Regions from separate parts of the Alteromonas sp. ABV4_150 genome, predicted to be linked through region 1. Evidence: predicted binding sites of a transcription regulator. Region 1 holds the regulator's gene; each other region holds the start of a gene.
The links. The regulator sigma-54, encoded in region 1, starts transcription at its own class of promoters, with help from an activator protein. The targets are predictions, from matches to a motif close to GTTGGCACGNNNNTNGNNT.
Positions count from the first base shown of each region.

Region 2: ACYX4M_RS18270 (BON domain-containing protein) is a predicted target of sigma-54. The motif match lies at 1,621-1,639, and genes of this name have one in related genera.
Region 3: xdp1 (exosortase-dependent surface protein XDP1) is a predicted target of sigma-54. The motif match lies at 2,101-2,119, and genes of this name have one in related genera.
Region 4: ACYX4M_RS11710 (flagellar basal body rod protein FlgF) is a predicted target of sigma-54. The motif match lies at 2,251-2,269, and genes of this name have one in related genera.

Region 1 is NZ_CM149971.1:811,324-815,668, reverse strand. Features, by position in the region: gene ptsN (PTS IIA-like nitrogen regulatory protein PtsN) at 20-463, opposite strand; gene hpf (ribosome hibernation promoting factor) at 477-764, opposite strand; gene ACYX4M_RS03500 (RNA polymerase factor sigma-54) at 795-2,276, opposite strand; gene lptB (LPS export ABC transporter ATP-binding protein) at 2,350-3,075, opposite strand; gene lptA (lipopolysaccharide transport periplasmic protein LptA) at 3,078-3,623, opposite strand; gene lptC (LPS export ABC transporter periplasmic protein LptC) at 3,592-4,170, opposite strand; gene kdsC (3-deoxy-manno-octulosonate-8-phosphatase KdsC) at 4,167-4,345, opposite strand, start outside.
Region 2 is NZ_CM149971.1:4,204,273-4,208,617, reverse strand. Features, by position in the region: gene ACYX4M_RS18280 (hypothetical protein) at 1-240, shown strand, start outside; gene ACYX4M_RS18275 (endonuclease/exonuclease/phosphatase family protein) at 257-1,240, opposite strand; gene ACYX4M_RS18270 (BON domain-containing protein) at 1,674-2,273, shown strand; partial or broken gene ACYX4M_RS18265 (polysaccharide lyase family 7 protein) at 2,894-3,988, opposite strand.
Region 3 is NZ_CM149971.1:4,749-9,093, forward strand. Features, by position in the region: rRNA gene ACYX4M_RS00025 (16S ribosomal RNA) at 1-567, opposite strand, end outside; gene pssA (CDP-diacylglycerol--serine O-phosphatidyltransferase) at 995-1,798, opposite strand; gene xdp1 (exosortase-dependent surface protein XDP1) at 2,175-3,110, shown strand; gene xdp1 (exosortase-dependent surface protein XDP1) at 3,299-4,147, shown strand; gene prsT (XrtA/PEP-CTERM system TPR-repeat protein PrsT) at 4,235-4,345, shown strand, end outside.
Region 4 is NZ_CM149971.1:2,698,048-2,702,392, reverse strand. Features, by position in the region: gene flgH (flagellar basal body L-ring protein FlgH) at 1-622, opposite strand, end outside; gene flgG (flagellar basal-body rod protein FlgG) at 634-1,422, opposite strand; gene ACYX4M_RS11710 (flagellar basal body rod protein FlgF) at 1,469-2,212, opposite strand; gene flgE (flagellar hook protein FlgE) at 2,438-3,823, opposite strand; gene flgD (flagellar hook assembly protein FlgD) at 3,838-4,345, opposite strand, start outside.

The DNA.
Region 1 (4,345 bases):
ATGCCTAAGCGCTTATTGTCTAACTTAATGCAGAAATAATTTCGTCGCTGGTTGTTGCACGTCGTATTGTTTTAATCGTTTCTTTGTCGCTTAACTTACCTGCAACGGTAGCCAATGTTTGAAGGTGTCCTTCGGTTTGCTCTTCGGGAACGAGAAGTGCAAAAAATATGTCTACGGGCTTTTCATCTAGGGCATCGAAGTTGATAGCAGGCGTGCTGGTTACAACAATAGCAATGACTTTATCAAGGCCTGCGAGGCGGCCGTGGGGCAGCGCTATGCCATTACCAATACCCGTACTACCCATACGTTCTCGAGCCATCAAGCTATTTAGAACAGTTGCCTGGTCGATGTTATCGTTCTGCTTGGCAGCGATATCAGCGATGATCTCAAGAATTCGCTTTTTACTATTACACTGAACCGCACACTCGGTGCGGTCCAGACTTACGATGGCTTGTATATCCATACTCAATTAACTACTAATGTTTTTTCAGTTTTTCCTTATGCTTGATTACCTGCCGGTCGAGTTTATCAACCATGCTGTCAATCGCCGCATACATGTCGGTATTTTCTGAGGATGCGAATACTTCAGCGCCACTTAAATGAACGGTCGCTTCGGCTTTTTGATTTAATTTTTCAACGTTCAGGATGACATGCACATTAGAAATGTGATCAAAGTGACGTTCAAGTTTGCTGAACTTCGTATCGACATAATTACGCAAAGAGTCGGTGATTTCGACATGATGACCAGTAAGGTTGATTTGCATATTTCGTCTTCCTTATATTATTAAGCCCAGTTAGATAAGGCTTTTGCGTTGGTTCGACGGCGGGATCGATAACGATTCCCGGTATTTTGCTATTGTTCGCCGAGCGACTTTTATGCCTTGCTCGGCCAACAACGAAGCAATCTTGCTATCACTTAGCGGCTTGCTAGGATTTTCGGCAGCCACTAACTTCTTGATCAATGCACGAATCGCTGTGGATGAACACTCACCACCTGACTCGGTTGCAACGTGGCTTGAAAAGAAATACTTCAGCTCGAAGATACCACGCGGCGTATGCATGTATTTTTGCGTTGTCACACGTGAAATAGTGGATTCGTGCATATCTACCATTTCTGCGACATCATTTAGCACCATTGGTTTCATCATTTCCGGGCCGTGCTCAAAAAAGCCCATTTGTTGCTGCACAATGCAATTTGCAACCTTCATCAAGGTATCGTTACGAGACTCTAGGCTCTTTATGAACCACTTGGCCTCTTGCATGTGTGAGCGGATGAATTGTGAATCGCTACTATTCTTGGCACGGCGACTCATTGCTGCGTACTGTTGATTTACGCTTAATTTAGGCAGACTGTCGGGGTTCAGCTCAACCACCCAACGGCCATTTTTCTTGGTTACTGAGACATCAGGAATAACGTACTCAGGCTCTTTAGTAACTAAAGCACTACCTGGGCGAGGATTCAAGGTTTGGAGTAAACGCATTGCTTCTCGCAGCTGATCTTCTTTCAATCGGCTCTTACGCATTAGCGTGCGGTAGTCTTTACTGCTCAGTAAGTCTGAATATTCCTCAATAAGCTGCTTCGCTTCAGTAAGCCACGGTGTGTCTTCTGAAAACTGGCGCAATTGCACCATAAGACACTCTTGAGGTGTACGAGAACCTGAACCAATGGGGTCGAACATTTGAATGCGCTTAAGCACACATTCTATTTCGTCCATTTCGATAGGCTCTTCTAAGTCATCGTCATTAACAGCATCTAAGATATCGTCAAGGGTAACGGTCAGATAACCCGACTCGTCAATTGAGTCGATAATAGCTGTGGCAATAGCACGGTCAGTATCTGAAAAATGAGTCAGGCGCATTTGCCAAAGTAAATGCTCTTGGATGTCTTCGGTAGTTTCACCTTGGAAGATTTGTTCGTCATCATTAGACGGGCCAGGCGCAGGCGCAGAAGAGGCGGAGTAGTACTCGTCCCAGGTGCTGTCGATAGGCAGCTCATCCGGAAGGTCGTTCTTCTCCAGTGCATCTCCTGCTTCTAGCGTGTCGCTTGATGCAGAAGCTGTCGCTTCAGCTGCACTATCGTCACTATCGACATTGTTCTTTTCTACTTGTGGCTCGTCGTTACCTTCTTCCACTTCTAACAGTGGATTAGAGTCGAGTGCCTCTTGAATCTCTTGCTGGAGATCAAGTGTAGAAAGCTGCAGCAGCTTGATAGCCTGCTGCAACTGAGGTGTCATGGTAAGTTGTTGGCTAAATTTTAGCTGTAAAGATGGTTTCATCTACGTCTTATTTAAATGCTCTAAATTGAATATACCAGAGCGAAACTGAAAAATGACAATTCGGTTACATTAACTATAGCCTGAATTGTTCGCCTAGGTATACATCCCTTACTTTTTGATTACTTAAAACCTGTTCCGCGGTTCCTTGCGCAATAAGCTCACCATGACTCACAATGTACGCCTTTTCGCAAACATCCAATGTTTCGCGTACGTTATGGTCCGTGATAAGGATACCAATACCCCTATCGCGAAGATGCTGTATTATCTTCTTTATATCATTAACTGATATTGGATCAACACCGGCAAATGGTTCGTCTAACAAAATAAATTGTGGTTTCGCTGCCAGAGCGCGAGCAATCTCAACTCGACGACGTTCTCCCCCTGACAAACTCATGCCCGTACTATTACGTATATGGTTGATATTAAATTCATCAAGTAGTGCATCAGCTTCTTCTTCTTGCTGTTGTGAATTTAAATCTTTACGGGTTTGCAAAATGGCCATGATATTTTCATGTACCGTAAGCTTTCTAAAAATTGACGCTTCTTGCGGAAGGTAGCCTATACCGCGGCGTGCGCGCTCATGCATTGGCTGGTGAGTAAGCTCACTATCATCAATTTCAATCTTGCCTTTGTCTAGGTTGACCAAGCCAACAATCATGTAAAAAGTGGTGGTCTTACCAGCACCATTTGGGCCAAGAAGACCGACAATTTGCCCAGTAGAAACTGAAAGACTCACATCGCGAACGACTTGTCGCGATTTATACGATTTAGCAAGGTTTTTAGCGCTCAAAGTTGCCATTGCTATTCATTGCCCTCGTTGTCTTTCTTAGACGACGTTTTACGAATAGTGTCAGGAGTAAACACTGTTGTTACTCGACCTTCACCATTTTCACCGGCGCCACCTGTTGCAAGCAATTGTTCAGTAATCATATCGAACGTAATTTTATCCCCTTGTACTTTACTAGAATCTTGCTGTAGTTCAGCATTACCGGCCAGAGAAATAGTGCGATTAACCACCTCATAGCGAATTTCATTAGCTTTGGCTGATACCGGTGTACCGTCTTCTAGTGATTGAGAGTAGCTTGCTGGGTTCCCTCGGGCGATAAATATTTCTCGGCCGCTGCCATCAGTAGCAATAACTTCTACTTCATCCGCTTCAATGAGGAGTGAACCTTGAGTAATCAGCACGTCTTCCTTGTACAGGGCCGTCTTGTTTTTACCATCAATAAACTGGGTATTTGACCCTATTTTAATGGGCTGTGAAAAATCTTCTTCACTGGCTTGTACCGCACCGCTAGCGATGGCAAGTAGAAAGCTAGTTGCTAGGGGAATAAGTGGTTTGTACATGATCTAAAAGCTCGTATTCTTGTGTGCGTAAATTCGCGTTAAACCCATTGCTAAAAATAAGGTATTGCGTACCCAGTATCTCAACGGGTTGATCAGATGTCATTTGTTTCGTGTCTAAATTTATTTGGATGTATTCGGTGGATAAGCTTTTGACAAAATCATCGCTGGTTTTATTTTCAATAACAACGCTAGCTTCAAGCTGAATTAACTCATTGTTATACAGCGTTCCTTCCCGCGCAGTCACAACCCAAGGTGATGTAGCACTCTCTGTATAAAGAGTATATTTAGGCTGCTGGAATAACACGAAACCCAATTGGTCGTAGTGTTCCATAGACTCTGCAAAGACTTTGTGATTTAACTCACCGTCTTGGTTGTACAAGGTTGTAGTTAAGTTTTTTGCCTTATATGCAGGCTTAAGCGCATCATTTTGACTGCTACCTTGCGTCTCAGGCTGCTCTTCCATCCAAGTTGGGACATACATCAACAGCGCTAAGATAAATAGCGCCGATATGCTTAAACCCAAGCGATTGAAGCCAAATTGGCTCATACACTAGCTCCGAAAATGTCGTTTGCCACGCCCTTAGCTTGCAAGATGGTATCCGATATTTCTCGAACTGCGCCAAATCCACCCGGAAGTGTGGTGATCCAGTTCGCTTGCTTTGCAACAAAAGGGTGAGCATCGGCAACCGCAATTTTTACCGCTACGTGCTGATACATACCTG
Region 2 (4,345 bases), 1.0 Mb from region 1:
GAGTATATTTGTGTACGCTCTAATTTGGTCAAAGGCGCTACGCCGACGCTGATAAAACCCAATAAAAAAGCTATTGAGATCATGCTAGATAGCGCGCAACTTCTCGAACAAGATCAAGAAGTACTGAATCAAGCTGTTTGGCCGAGAGAGCACAGCTTAATTGGCTTGGCACACTTCAAAAAGCGTGAAGAGGCTTGTGACAGCCTCATGTGGTGTGTAAAGCATCGTGGGATTCGTTGAATATCATTGAATTGTATCAATCTTTGTCGGTAATTAGTGCGAGCTCGGTATAAAGAGGATAGTGATCAGATCCCACACTTTCCAACTTCTCAATGTTTACTAATCCAAAGTGTTTGGAGTGGAAAACGTGATCTAGCGGCCACTTCACTAACGGGTACTTGGCGTGGAATGTATTGAAAAAGCCTCGGCCTTCTCTAGGGTCCAACAGGCCACTTATTTTCTTAAATTTCCTGGTAGTAGGTGACCACGCGACGTCATTTAGATCGCCAGCGACTATGATTGGACCTTTTGTTTTAGCAATTTCCTCTCCGACTACGGTAAGTTCGATATCCCTAGGTTTAGCATAGGTATTTTCCGTAGGGCTTGGCGGTTTTGGATGAAGAAAATACAGCAGCACATCTTGACCATGATGATTAATTTTTACCCTCATAGATGGCACATCGTCTTCTATCATAAAACGCAATGTAGCTTCTTCAAATGGGATCTTGCTGTATAGATGCATGCCGTAAAGGTTTTCTAGAGGGCAGAATTTGCGGTAAGGATATTCTGACTCTAATTCGCTTATGCCCTTCTGCCACTTTTCATTAGATTCAAGAGTAACCAGAAAGTCGGGGTGTTTATTGCGCACATGCTCGATGAGTTTGCGAAAATCGTTGTTTGGCATATATACGTTACTGGAAAGCACGCTTAGTTTACGGCTTGTGTCCTCATTACCTACGCGTCGCACTTCGCGCTTGTATAGGGGAGTGTAGGGGATTATCCAGACAACCTGGTAAATCAAGCTAACGATTAAGCCTCCTACCAAAATTAGCGTAAGGCTATTTATTGGTGCGTAATACGTTACTTTAAAAGCGTACCCAATAAGTAATAGAGAAATAATTGCTGCTATTTGAAGTCGTGGAAACTCCCACACTCTTACTAACCAATGTGATGAAGGGAGAAGCGGAGCCCAGCTTACAATGATAAAAAAAACTGAAGCAGCAGTGAGTGCAGTATCCATGTCTAGATGGTCCTTGATAAAACTGACAAAACACACCTTACCTGAGCCAAAAAAATTAGTTGGCTTGGAAACGGCTAAGTAAACGGTGTGAAAACGATAGTTCTAATTACGGCGGTTTTCTAAAATAAGTTTAACCTTACCTTTCCATTGAGCGTCAGTATCTGTGCAAGGGCTTATGGTTTTCTTCAATGTTAATTCCGCAATGTTATTTCCACAGCGTTGTTGTGTGGCAGATTATAAAAAGCGCATTTTTCGCGGGATATACTCTATTTGCCTATGTTAAGTAAAAAATTCTCGAAATAAGGCAAAGTTTGCAAATCTCGCGATATTGTTATGGTCGTAGAAAGATTATTAATGCATATAAAACAATAAGATAACGTGTTGGCAAGGTTTTAGCATCTCTAGTTGTGAGTTTCGACAAAGGAGAAATGTTATGAAACGTTCAATTATTTCTATGATTGTTGCTACAACACTAACCACAGCTGCGTATGCAGGTGATATGGATTCAGACAATAAGTGGGAAAAAGGTGCAAAAGACGCATGGATAGACGGTAAAGCTGAAGCTACGCTGTTGTTCAATGGCAATCTAGATTCATTTGATATCAATACTGATGTGAAAGATGGCAATGTCGTTCTTACAGGCAAGGTTGAAAACTCTGTCGATAAAAAATTAGCTGAAGAGTTGGTAGCTAACATCGACGGCGTATCCTCTGTGGATAACAAGCTCAGCGTTGTTAATGACAACGATATGCACAAAGATATGTCTGACGATATGGAAGACACTATAGATGAGGGCACAAGTGAATTGACTGACGCAAAAATTGCAACGGTAATTAAAACTCGTCTTTTAATGGATACCGATATTTCAGGATTTGACATTGACGTTGACGTAGAAAACGGTGTAGTAACACTGACTGGCGAAGTTGATTCTGACGCTGAGCGTGACCTAGCAGTAGAAATTGCTAAAAATGCTTCTGATGTCAAAGACGTAGAGAGTGACCTACGTGTTGTTACTGAAACTGCAATGAACTAAAGTTTCTGTATCCGACATTACGAAAAAGGGGCATGCGCCCCTTTTTTCTTGCCTAACGTAAATTAGGTATATCGGTCAGCACATCGACATAACTAATGTTTCCACTCTTCATCCAATAGGATAACTTCACCGTTTTCAGATTTAATTTCTTTTCGGGATTCAGTGCCATTTTCTTCCACAAGATAAAATTCATAAATCGTAATATCAGTTCCGTATTGTTTACTTTCAATGATACGCCTAACTTGGTCAGAGTTTTCCTGCTTCTTAATAAGTGTTGTTACAGCGGAAGGTAAATCTTCCATAGTTAAATCCCGCTGTACTTCAACAATTTTCCACTGCTCTCCATCTTGCAGCATATCGAATTCTATTTCATTTCCGTTAGCGTCTTCACCTTCAACATCAAGATATACATGATCGTGTTTGTATTCTTTCTCAACTTCTTGTATCGCAAAATTAGGCGCAACGCTTTTTATTGCAGCTAACGCGGAAGTAGGAATAGCATCTATGGATATCGCTTCTTTTTTGTTTAGCGTAGCGCCAATCTTAACATTGTCGCTTTTCGCAGTCGGTCTTTGCGCCCCAGGTTTTTGGGTAATTAGGTTCGCTTTGAAGGTTTCAGTCGGTTCGCTACTTTTACCTACCGTTAAGTTGGAAAACGCTACCTGTACATAGTCGCCATTTTTTTTATCTTCTTCCCAGTTTCCTGTACCCATACATGCGGCGTACCAAAAGCCGTCATCATCTTTAGTACTGCATTGGTTGTAGGCACCTGCTTTAAAATAATTCCAATCAAGCGTATAGCCGTAAGGATGATCGTGCTGGTCCAACTCACCATAGGCATTTAGTCCGTTGGCAAGATTGATTGCATAATTCACGGTTTTATGTCCGTCTGATTTGAAGCTTAGGTACATCACATCACCGTTAACGTTCACTTCATAACTAAAGCTCTCGTTTAGTTTAATACCTTCGCTACCCGGGTTTTCTGGGTCGGTCCATAAATTTCCCCAAACTGGATAAGCAATATCAGTACGGTTTTTATCATTCTTGGGCAAGTTGCGTTCGTAAGTCCAGAATACAGACCCTGTTTCATGCTGTGGCCACTTTTTATAATAAATCTTGAGTGGTTCATTCCCCCAACCAAACCCTTTGACCTTTTTCTTCCATTTACTGGCGTGTATTTGACCGACTACCACTGAAAAAGCCGGCGCTTTGTCGGGATATTTTGCTCTGGTAGCAACGTGCTGCACTTTAAGCGTGGCGTTTAATTTTCCGCCTACTTGCGCAAAGCGATCTGAAATAGGGTTGCTCGCGACAGTAAAGTTATTCTTGGGAGAGTGAGTTTTTATACGAGTGTTAGAACCGCGAAGCATGTGTCGAAGTTCGCTACGAGTATTAGATGAATTTTGAGTGGTTAGCGCTTTATTGGGCGCAGCAAATACCATATCGCCTTCATCGTCAACATAGAAAAAGTCTTGGTGCTCAAAGCTCTGAATATCCTTTACAGATATTTCGTCAACTTTCCCATTATTGTTTTTATCTGTAGGGATTGTAATTTTCCATTCGCTTAAATCAAACTTTTCTGCTGGAAGTGTCTCAGCATTTGCAAGACCACAAGCGAAAATAAATGGCAGAGTCGCGAAGGTGGGCTTGGCCCAATCGATTATTGAAACGTTAAACGTGGAAAAGGTGGTAGGCCTCGTTTTTGTTTTAGACATTTAAACCTCTTGGTAGACAATCGCTTACCAATATAAGTAATGCCTAGGCCAATACTATTGGTAAGTCCAGTTTTGAGTTGTTCCTTTTATTTGTAATGCCAATTTAGCATTCTTGTAAACCAATTGCAAAATGTTATCAAGTTGTTAATTTGCATAGTTGTAGCGGCTTCAATGATTATGTGAACCTTCTTTTTTATAAAATATGATTGTTTTTTATACTAATGTCAGCGTTGTCACTAGCTTGCTGTGCAAGAAATGACCTTTTTGGTAATACCAAATATTCGAAGGGAAATATATTCTCAAACCTTAAACTCATCGAGTCACGCTAAACTGAGTAGTGCAGCAGGTTTCAATTCT
Region 3 (4,345 bases), 810 kb from region 1:
CTTTACGCCCAGTAATTCCGATTAACGCTCGCACCCTCCGTATTACCGCGGCTGCTGGCACGGAGTTAGCCGGTGCTTCTTCTGTTGTTAACGTCACGGCTAGCAGGTATTAACTACTAACTTTTCCTCACAACTGAAAGTGCTTTACAACCCGAAGGCCTTCTTCACACACGCGGCATGGCTGCATCAGGGTTTCCCCCATTGTGCAATATTCCCCACTGCTGCCTCCCGTAGGAGTCTGGGCCGTGTCTCAGTCCCAGTGTGGCTGATCTTCCTCTCAGAACAGCTAGAGATCGTTGCCTTGGTAAGCCTTTACCTTACCAACTAGCTAATCTCACTTGGGCCTCTCTTTGCGCCGGAGCCTAAGCCCCGTTTGGTCCGAAGACATTATGCGGTATTAGCAGTCGTTTCCAACTGTTATCCCCCTCGCAAAGGCAAGTTCCCAAGCATTACTCACCCGTCCGCCACTCGTCATCTTCTAGCAAGCTAGAAATGTTACCGTTCGACTTGCATGTGTTAGGCCTGCCGCCAGCGTTCAATCTGAGCCATGATCAAACTCTTCAATTAAATATATCGAAATATGAATCGTCGTTGTGACACTCTTAACGAGTGCCCACACAGATTGTCTTGTCTAAATTTTTAAAGAACGTTACTAGCTTTTGCTAGCTGCCTCTCCCGAAGCGGATGCGTATCTTACAGCGCATCTTTTTTTTGTCAACAACTTTTGTTTATTTATTTTTAAACTTGGTTTTTGACATCCTCATCAGTTGTTAGCGCCTTGCTGTTCCCTGTTGAGGAGGCGCGCATTCTACGCATTCCTGACACATCGTCAACACCCTTTTTTAAATAAATATAAAAAAAGCGACCGTTCGGTCGCTTTTTAATCTATTCGTACGTTTAGCATGCGTTTAAGCTTGAATATCCTTCTTCTATCAGTTCAAAAAGGCATTTCCTTTATACTATTGAACGAAGACATCTAATTATTGCTACGTAATTATTCCTGCTTATTGTCTACACTTTCGTTGCTTTTCTTTTTATCGACTTTGAAGTCCGCATCTTCTTCGTGATCGCCCACTACATCGTCTAACGTTACTTTCTCAACGGTACGGAAAGTATTAATAGGTCCGGCAAGTGCATATAGCGCAAAAACAAGGAACAATACCAAAGCAGGTTCTGTTGCAACAACAACAAATATAAGCAGTACTAAAAGCAGCCCAACAAATGGAACCTTGCCGTGCCAGTTTACCTCTTTAAAAGAATTGTACTTAAAGTTACTGACCATCAATAGACCAGCTAAGCCAGTTACTGCAGCGACAATAAACCCGTAATCAGTACCCACGGCGTCATATTCTACACCAACCCAAACAAGGCCAGAAACAACAGCTGCAGCTGCAGGACTTGCAAGCCCTTGGAAGAAGCGCTTGTCAGCAATCCCCACCTGCGTATTAAAACGAGCCAAGCGAAGCGCTGCACCCGCTACATATATAAAGGCAGCCAACCAACCTAGTTTGCCAAGCTCAGTCAAACCCCAGTTGTAAGCAACGAGTGCAGGCGCCACGCCAAAAGAAACCATATCGGCCATAGAGTCAAACTCAGCACCGAAGTCGCTTTGTGTGTTTGTCATTCTTGCCACGCGACCATCTAAGCCATCAAAGATCATAGCGACGAAGATAGCTACTGCGGCGGCCTCGAATCTTCCGTTCATGGATGAAACCACAGCAAAAAAACCGGAAAACAACCCTGCTGTTGTTAATAAGTTGGGAAGTAAGTATATCCCTTTACGTTTTTGATCAGACATATGTCCTCATACTTCTACATATACAATTGCACTAATTATTTCACAGATATGCAGGAACGCATAGCAAAGTAAAAAGACTGCCTCGTTCCTTTACATAACGCCGATGCTAAACGTTATTAGCTTTGCATTTATTACACGTACTCCTACCACAATGCCGGCGCTTGGCTTCTATTTATTCAGTACCGCGTATGCTCACGATTAAACAAACAACTAATAACTAGGTATACGGTTACATACCTTAAATAGCTCACCGTTCATATATCATACAAGTCCATGTTGAAATTAGGTACTACCAAGTTTGTGTTCGCATAATGTGCGCTTACATCACTCGGCGTGTACTTAAAGTGCTTTGCGCTTCATATATAGGAAAGCAATTATGCGAACGCTACAAAAAACGTTTTCTTTGCAAACTGTACTATTACTTTCCACAGCTTTGCTATCTACCCTGAGTGCTAATTCAGCATTCGCTACCTACTATAAAAAGCAAAGTTATTCTCACTGTGGGTCATCGAGCCAAAACAACGATCAAAGCAATGTATGTAACTCCCCGTTGGGAGAATACACTTACGATCTAGTCGATGACAAAGTGACACAAACCAATCAGACGAATAATTCCTTTGTTCAAATAGACGGATTAAATATTAATATGTCCGCCTTTTCTGACACACAAGGAGTTACCGGCGAAACAGTCGTTGGCGCAAAGTTAGAAAAAATCTCAGATAAATGGGCTTACGGAATAACAAACGATGATGAAGCATACTATCGTGGCGACGCCGACCACGCCATTGATAACCTCAATTACTTCTCTAGCGGCAGCGATAACTCGAAAAACTACCGCTTCACAAATGTAGAAAGAGATTATGATTTTATATTGCTCTCATTTGATTCTGCGGTAACGCTAACTGGCGCCAGTTTTTCTTGGCTTTATGATAGTAGAGATAGTCAAGTGTCTGTGGCTGCGCTTAGTAACACCTCTAAACTAACGTCTGGCGTTAACACATGGAGTCATATTGTTGAAGATGCCCTAACGTCAGCTTCATTCGACATTGAGAGTTGTGAATATTTAGATCACCGTGCAGATTTCACGTTTACTGAGTCAGCACAATATTGGCTTGTAGGGGCATACAATACAGTATTTGGAAATATTGGTGGAAAATTTAACAACGACGCTTTCAAACTCGCCAATATTGGTTTCTCTGTCGAAGAAACAACAGGTACACCAGATACCACTGAAGTGTCTGAACCTGGTACCATCGGCCTACTTATGGCTTGTTCGCTGTTCGTTATGTGGCGCCGCAAGAAAACCATTTAAAGAAATTAGACTTTAGATCACTGACAGGTGGTATAACCTGTCAGTTTTTTTTACTCACTTCTTTTCCCTCGCACCTTAATACAACAAAAAATACATAAAAAACATACACTTGAAAAATTGGCACAATTCCAGCTTAGAGAAAAAATAAATTGCCTCTTTGTTGAATTTAAGCTGTAAGGCCAATAACTATGAACAAGCTGTTAAAATTTTCATTTTCGTCGTTGCTTTTAATCTGTACGTCAGCGTCTTACGCTGGTGATTCAATGCTCGAATACTACAACTACGATATGATTGCTCAGAAAGTTAGCAAAGGATTTGAGCCTACAACTAACTCAATTAAAGTCGATAATTCTGATATCTACGTTTCTTATACGACTTGGGCGGACACAGAATATTCTGACACCGACGGTGATGAGCGTGTAGTAAGACAAAACGGCCTTAGTTATTCGAAGACATACGGCTTGTCAATGCGCAATAGAGACCATGGTGGCAACCTTACTGATTGGCATACTATCGATAACAACAAAGGTGACTGGAAATACGATTTCGACATGGTGCTTTTCTCATTTAGTGAAGAAGTAGCACTTACTAATACGAAGTTCAACTATCTTACTGGTGCCGGGAACGAACAACAGTTAACCGTTGTTGGATTCAATGATATCGACATATTTAAAAACGCATCGAACACTGTAACTACATGGGAAAATATTGCTTCATCAAGTGCCATCACTTCGATCACACATAAGAATATTTCTAGAACACCGCAAGGGCTTGGGAAGTATGAAGTAACCTATCCTACTTTGACCGAAGCAAAATATTGGCTTATCGGCGCATACAATACTTATTTTGATCCAAACGGTAGTATGGATGACTTTACTGGTTCAGGCTTTAAACTAGCCTCGCTAGGTATTTCTAGACAAGGCGAAAACACGACAACCGACGTCAATGAGCCTGGTGCTACGGCACTAATGCTAATGGGTATCGGACTGATGCTTTATCGCCGCAAGCGTCTCGTTTTATGGTTTAAAAACACGTAGAAAACACGTATCTTTAGAAGGTGGCTCAGGCCACCTTTTTTTATGCTATTTTTCAGCCAGCAGCTTGGCTATGTATTGAAGGTTAATATGGATTTTTTTAATAATAAAAAGCGTGTTGTAAAACGCGCCGTTGTCTCTGCAGTTGCCTCTTCATTAATCGCTTTCAACAGTTTTGCTACTACGTCAGAGGACTATGAA
Region 4 (4,345 bases), 1.9 Mb from region 1:
TCGCAAAAGTACCTGTGCCTGAATATTGAATGCGGGCATTGGCTACCTTCGTAGACACAATTTCATTCTCAGGACTAATATCTGCAGGGCGAATAATGCCAGTAAGACGGATATACTCATCACCATGATTCAGCGTTAGCCACTTCTCACCGCGAATAACTAAGTTACTGTTTGGCAGCACATCCACCACCGTAACTGAAATAGCACCGTCTAAGCTGTTGCTCTGATTTGCTGCTGCATCGCCAGTGAAATCACGAGACGAGCCAATACCTAGTTGGATAGATTGACCGCCAATATTCACAGCCTGGCCGCCAAGACCCGTTATCGTATCTAGATTTACATTGGTATCTTTGGCTGTAGAAGTATCTGCAGATTTACTCGCAGATGTACTCTCGTTAAGGGTGACAGTAATAATGTCGCCTACTCTTCTCGCGGTAACATCCGAATACAAACTGTTAGCCATGTGCGAGCGGAATAACGAGCCGTCTTCTACCACTGTCTCACGCGGGTAATCTGGCACTACTGGCGCAAACGAGGGATCATTTGCCTGAACAGGAGGCTCGTTTGTACTGGCGCAACCGCCAAGTAAAAGTAATGCAACAGATAAACCTAAAATACGCATGACGCTACCTACTAAAGTTGCTGAATAACCTGACCAAGCATTTGGTCAACTGACGAGATAACTTTTGAGTTCATCTCATACAAGCGCTGGCTTTCGATCAGGTTTACTAGTTCTTCGGTCACGTTCACGTTAGATGTCTCTAACGTCCCTTGAGAGATATAACCTAAACCTTGTAAGCCAGGGATCCCCTGAATAGGCGCGCCGCTTGACGCTGTCTCTACATAAAGGTTTTGTCCGGTAGGCTGAAGCCCCGTCGGATTCACAAAATCAGAAATATTTAACTGCCCCAATACCTGAGGTTCAGCTTGACCGCGGATGCTCACGCTGATTTCACCATCTTGAGAAATAGTAATTTGCTGTGCATCTTCAGGAACTGCAATTTCAGGCTGAAGCAAGAAACCAGCGCCAGAGGTAACAATTTGCCCTTGGTCGTTTAAGGAAAATTGACCATTTCGTGAATAAGCGATTGTTCCGTCGGGTTGCAAAATTTCAAAATAACCACGACCTTGAATTGACATATCCAACGCATTTTCAGTGGTGAGCAAATTGCCTTGCGTATGTGCTTTTTGCGTAGCGACCACTTTTGAACCTGAACCGAGCATTAGTCCAGAAGGCAATTCAGTATCAGCAGACGAGCGACCACCTGGTTGATTAATGTTTTGGTAAAGTAAATCTTCGAAAACTGCGCGGTCTTTTTTGAACCCTACGGTTGATGCGTTTGCAAGGTTGTTAGACACAACCGCTACATCGGTTTGTGCGGCGTCTAGACCGGTTTTACTAATCCACAGTGCTGGATGCATGTTGACCTCCGACGTTGCCTATTGGACAACGATGATAAAAATTTTCTTACAGGATGCGCAGTAACTGGTTACCGCGAGTATCAAGCTCTTCCGCTTGCTTCATCATTTTGACTTGTAGTTCGTAATGACGTTGAAGACTTATCATGTCTACCATCTCTTCAACGGCATTTACGTTAGAACCTTCAAGCATGCCAGACATTACTTTGACGTTAGCATTGGCCTGCGCTATTGAGCCATCTTCCATTCTAAACAATCCGTCAGTGCCCCTTTCCATGTCGGCGTAGTCTGGCGAAACTAACTTAAGGCGACCTACTTCTTCGATCACATTGGCTGGGGCTCCTAGCTGTCTCATGGACAAGGTGCCATCAGCGGCAATGTTAAGGTTGTCCAAAGGTACTGGAAGAAAAATCGGCCCGTTGTCGCCTAGCACCACACGGTCGTGAATGTCTGTCAAAATTCCGTCGTCGCCTAGTTTGAAGTTGCCATCACGGGAATAAGCTTCTTGACCATTTTGATCTTGTACCGCAAACCAACCATCCCCTTGAATGGCCACATCTAAATCTCGGTCTGTTTTAATCATTGGACCCGACTCATAATTGTTAGACGGGCTTTCAGTCATAGAAAACACGCGGGTTGGCAAACCTTCACCGTAAGCCGGCATCGATCTCGCTTGCTCTAATTGAGCTCTAAACCCGGTTGTCTGCGCGTTGGCTAAGTTATTGGCTCTTATCCCCGTACCTAATAGGTCTTGGGATGCGCCGCTCGCTGAAATATAGAGAAGTTTGTCCATGACTGACTTTTGACTCTGATTAAACCTTAAACAAGATTTTGCAAAGGCGATGCCAATCTGTGGATTTTTAACTCAGGTAGAAAATATGAAAGGTATTAAATTGATATTTAAAGGAAAATAAAAGAGCCGCTGTTGTGCGGCTCTTGTATATATCGGCAATAATGGCGGGCTTACACGCCAACGTATTGCCGCTTTTATATTCTAATAAACGGCGCTTTACCTTAACTATCGAATGTTCAGAATAGTCTGGTTCAGTGAGTTGTTAACCTCGAGCGCTCTTGAGTTAGCCTGGAAGTTACGCTGAGCAATGATCATGTCGATTAGCTCGGTGGTCAGGTTAACGTTGGCTTGTTCAAGGGCCGATGAATTAATCTCACCGAAAGTACCGGTTGTTGCTTCACCTGCTAGTGCCTCACCCGAAAGAATACTCTCTTTCCACTGTGTGCTACTTTCTTGCGTTAGGCCCTGCTCATTAGAGAAACGAACTAGCGCAACACGAACAATAGGCTCAGAGGTTCCGTTAGAGAAGGTAGCGCGAACTAAGCCATCAGGGCCGATATCGATACCTGTTAGGCGGCCCACTGGCAGACCATCTTGTTCTAGTGACGTTACCTCAAACGCTGAAGCAAACTGAGTTGGCTCGTTAGGCGTGGCGTTATTTACATCAAGGTTGAAATCAATGCTTATCTGCTGCGTAGGGTCTGAGCCGTTTGCGAGGATACCCGCGCCTAGTGCTTCAGTTTGCATTTTGAAATCTAGCGTTGGTAAACCATCTGGCGTTTCCATACCAGAGAAATCACCACCTTGAGAGAAGATGAGCTTAGATGCAGTTACTGCATTACCTGTATTCCCGCCAACCGAGTTAACTGCTGTTGCAGGGTCAGTATCGGCACCCGTAGAGTCTGTCATATCAACAAGGGTATCGTCGATTGCTGTAGCCACGTACCATTCGTTATCAACGCCTGGCGCACCGTCTTTTATAAAGTAATAGGTCATAACATGGCTATCACCCAGTGAATCATAAACGGTAACCGACGTCGCTGCGTTGTAAGTCAACGGATCTTCAGGGTTGAAGTCTTGTGGGTCTAGTCCAACATCACCGGCTGGAAGATTCATACGAATATCAACTTCAGAGGTTTGCTGCGGTGAGCCAGAAGAATCAGGAATACGAACAGGTTCAGTGGTACTTAAAGCAACTGATGCACTTGTTCCATCAGCATTTACCGGAAATCCGAGAAGGTTGTCGCCATTACTGTTTACTACAAAATTGTCACTATCAAGCTTAAATTGACCAGCGCGTGTGAATGAAAAGTCACGTGACGTAATTTCAGGTACCGTTGCAAAGAAACCATTACCTGTAATTGCTAGATCAAGCGACGTGTTAGTAAACTGTAGGCTACCTTGAGAAAATTGCTGTGCAACTTCTTGAGTTAGGACACCGTCACCTACTTTTGTTTTACCACCCGCCAAAAGCGATGCAGCATAAACATCACCAAATTCAGCACGTGATTCTTTAAAGCCAACCGTATTTACGTTTGCGATGTTGTTGGCGGTTACATCCAAATCTTTTTGTGCGGCCGATACGCCACTCAGTGCAATATTAAAAGACATTATTGATTCTCCTACTAACTGCCGATTTGAATGACGTCATCAAGATTGATACTGACATCACCATCCAAATTCAAAATTACGCCCTGACCACTACCGGCCAAGCTGACACTTCCAACATGACGATTAACGGCTGTGTTAAGCTGAACACCTTCGCCGTTAAGCTCGCCAGTGGCACTGATAACATATTCACCGGGTGCCATCTGGTTGCCATGCTTATCTTTGCCGTCCCACTCAAACTCAATGTTGCCGGCACTTTGTGTTCCTGCATCAATGGTTTTGATGACCTCACCGAACTGGTTCTCAATGCTAATAGTCATGTTTTGAACCGTTTTCTCGTTTACTATGACGCCAGAGAGCCCTTCACCTTCGTTCGCCATGTAACCGACATTACCTTGAACTAGCACGTTTTGACCGATAAGACTCGATGCTTGCAATGCTTGATTCGATGTCATTGAAGCCGCGAATGACTCGAATTTTTCGTTGAGCTGGGAGATGCCGTCTGCCATCGTAAATGACGTCATC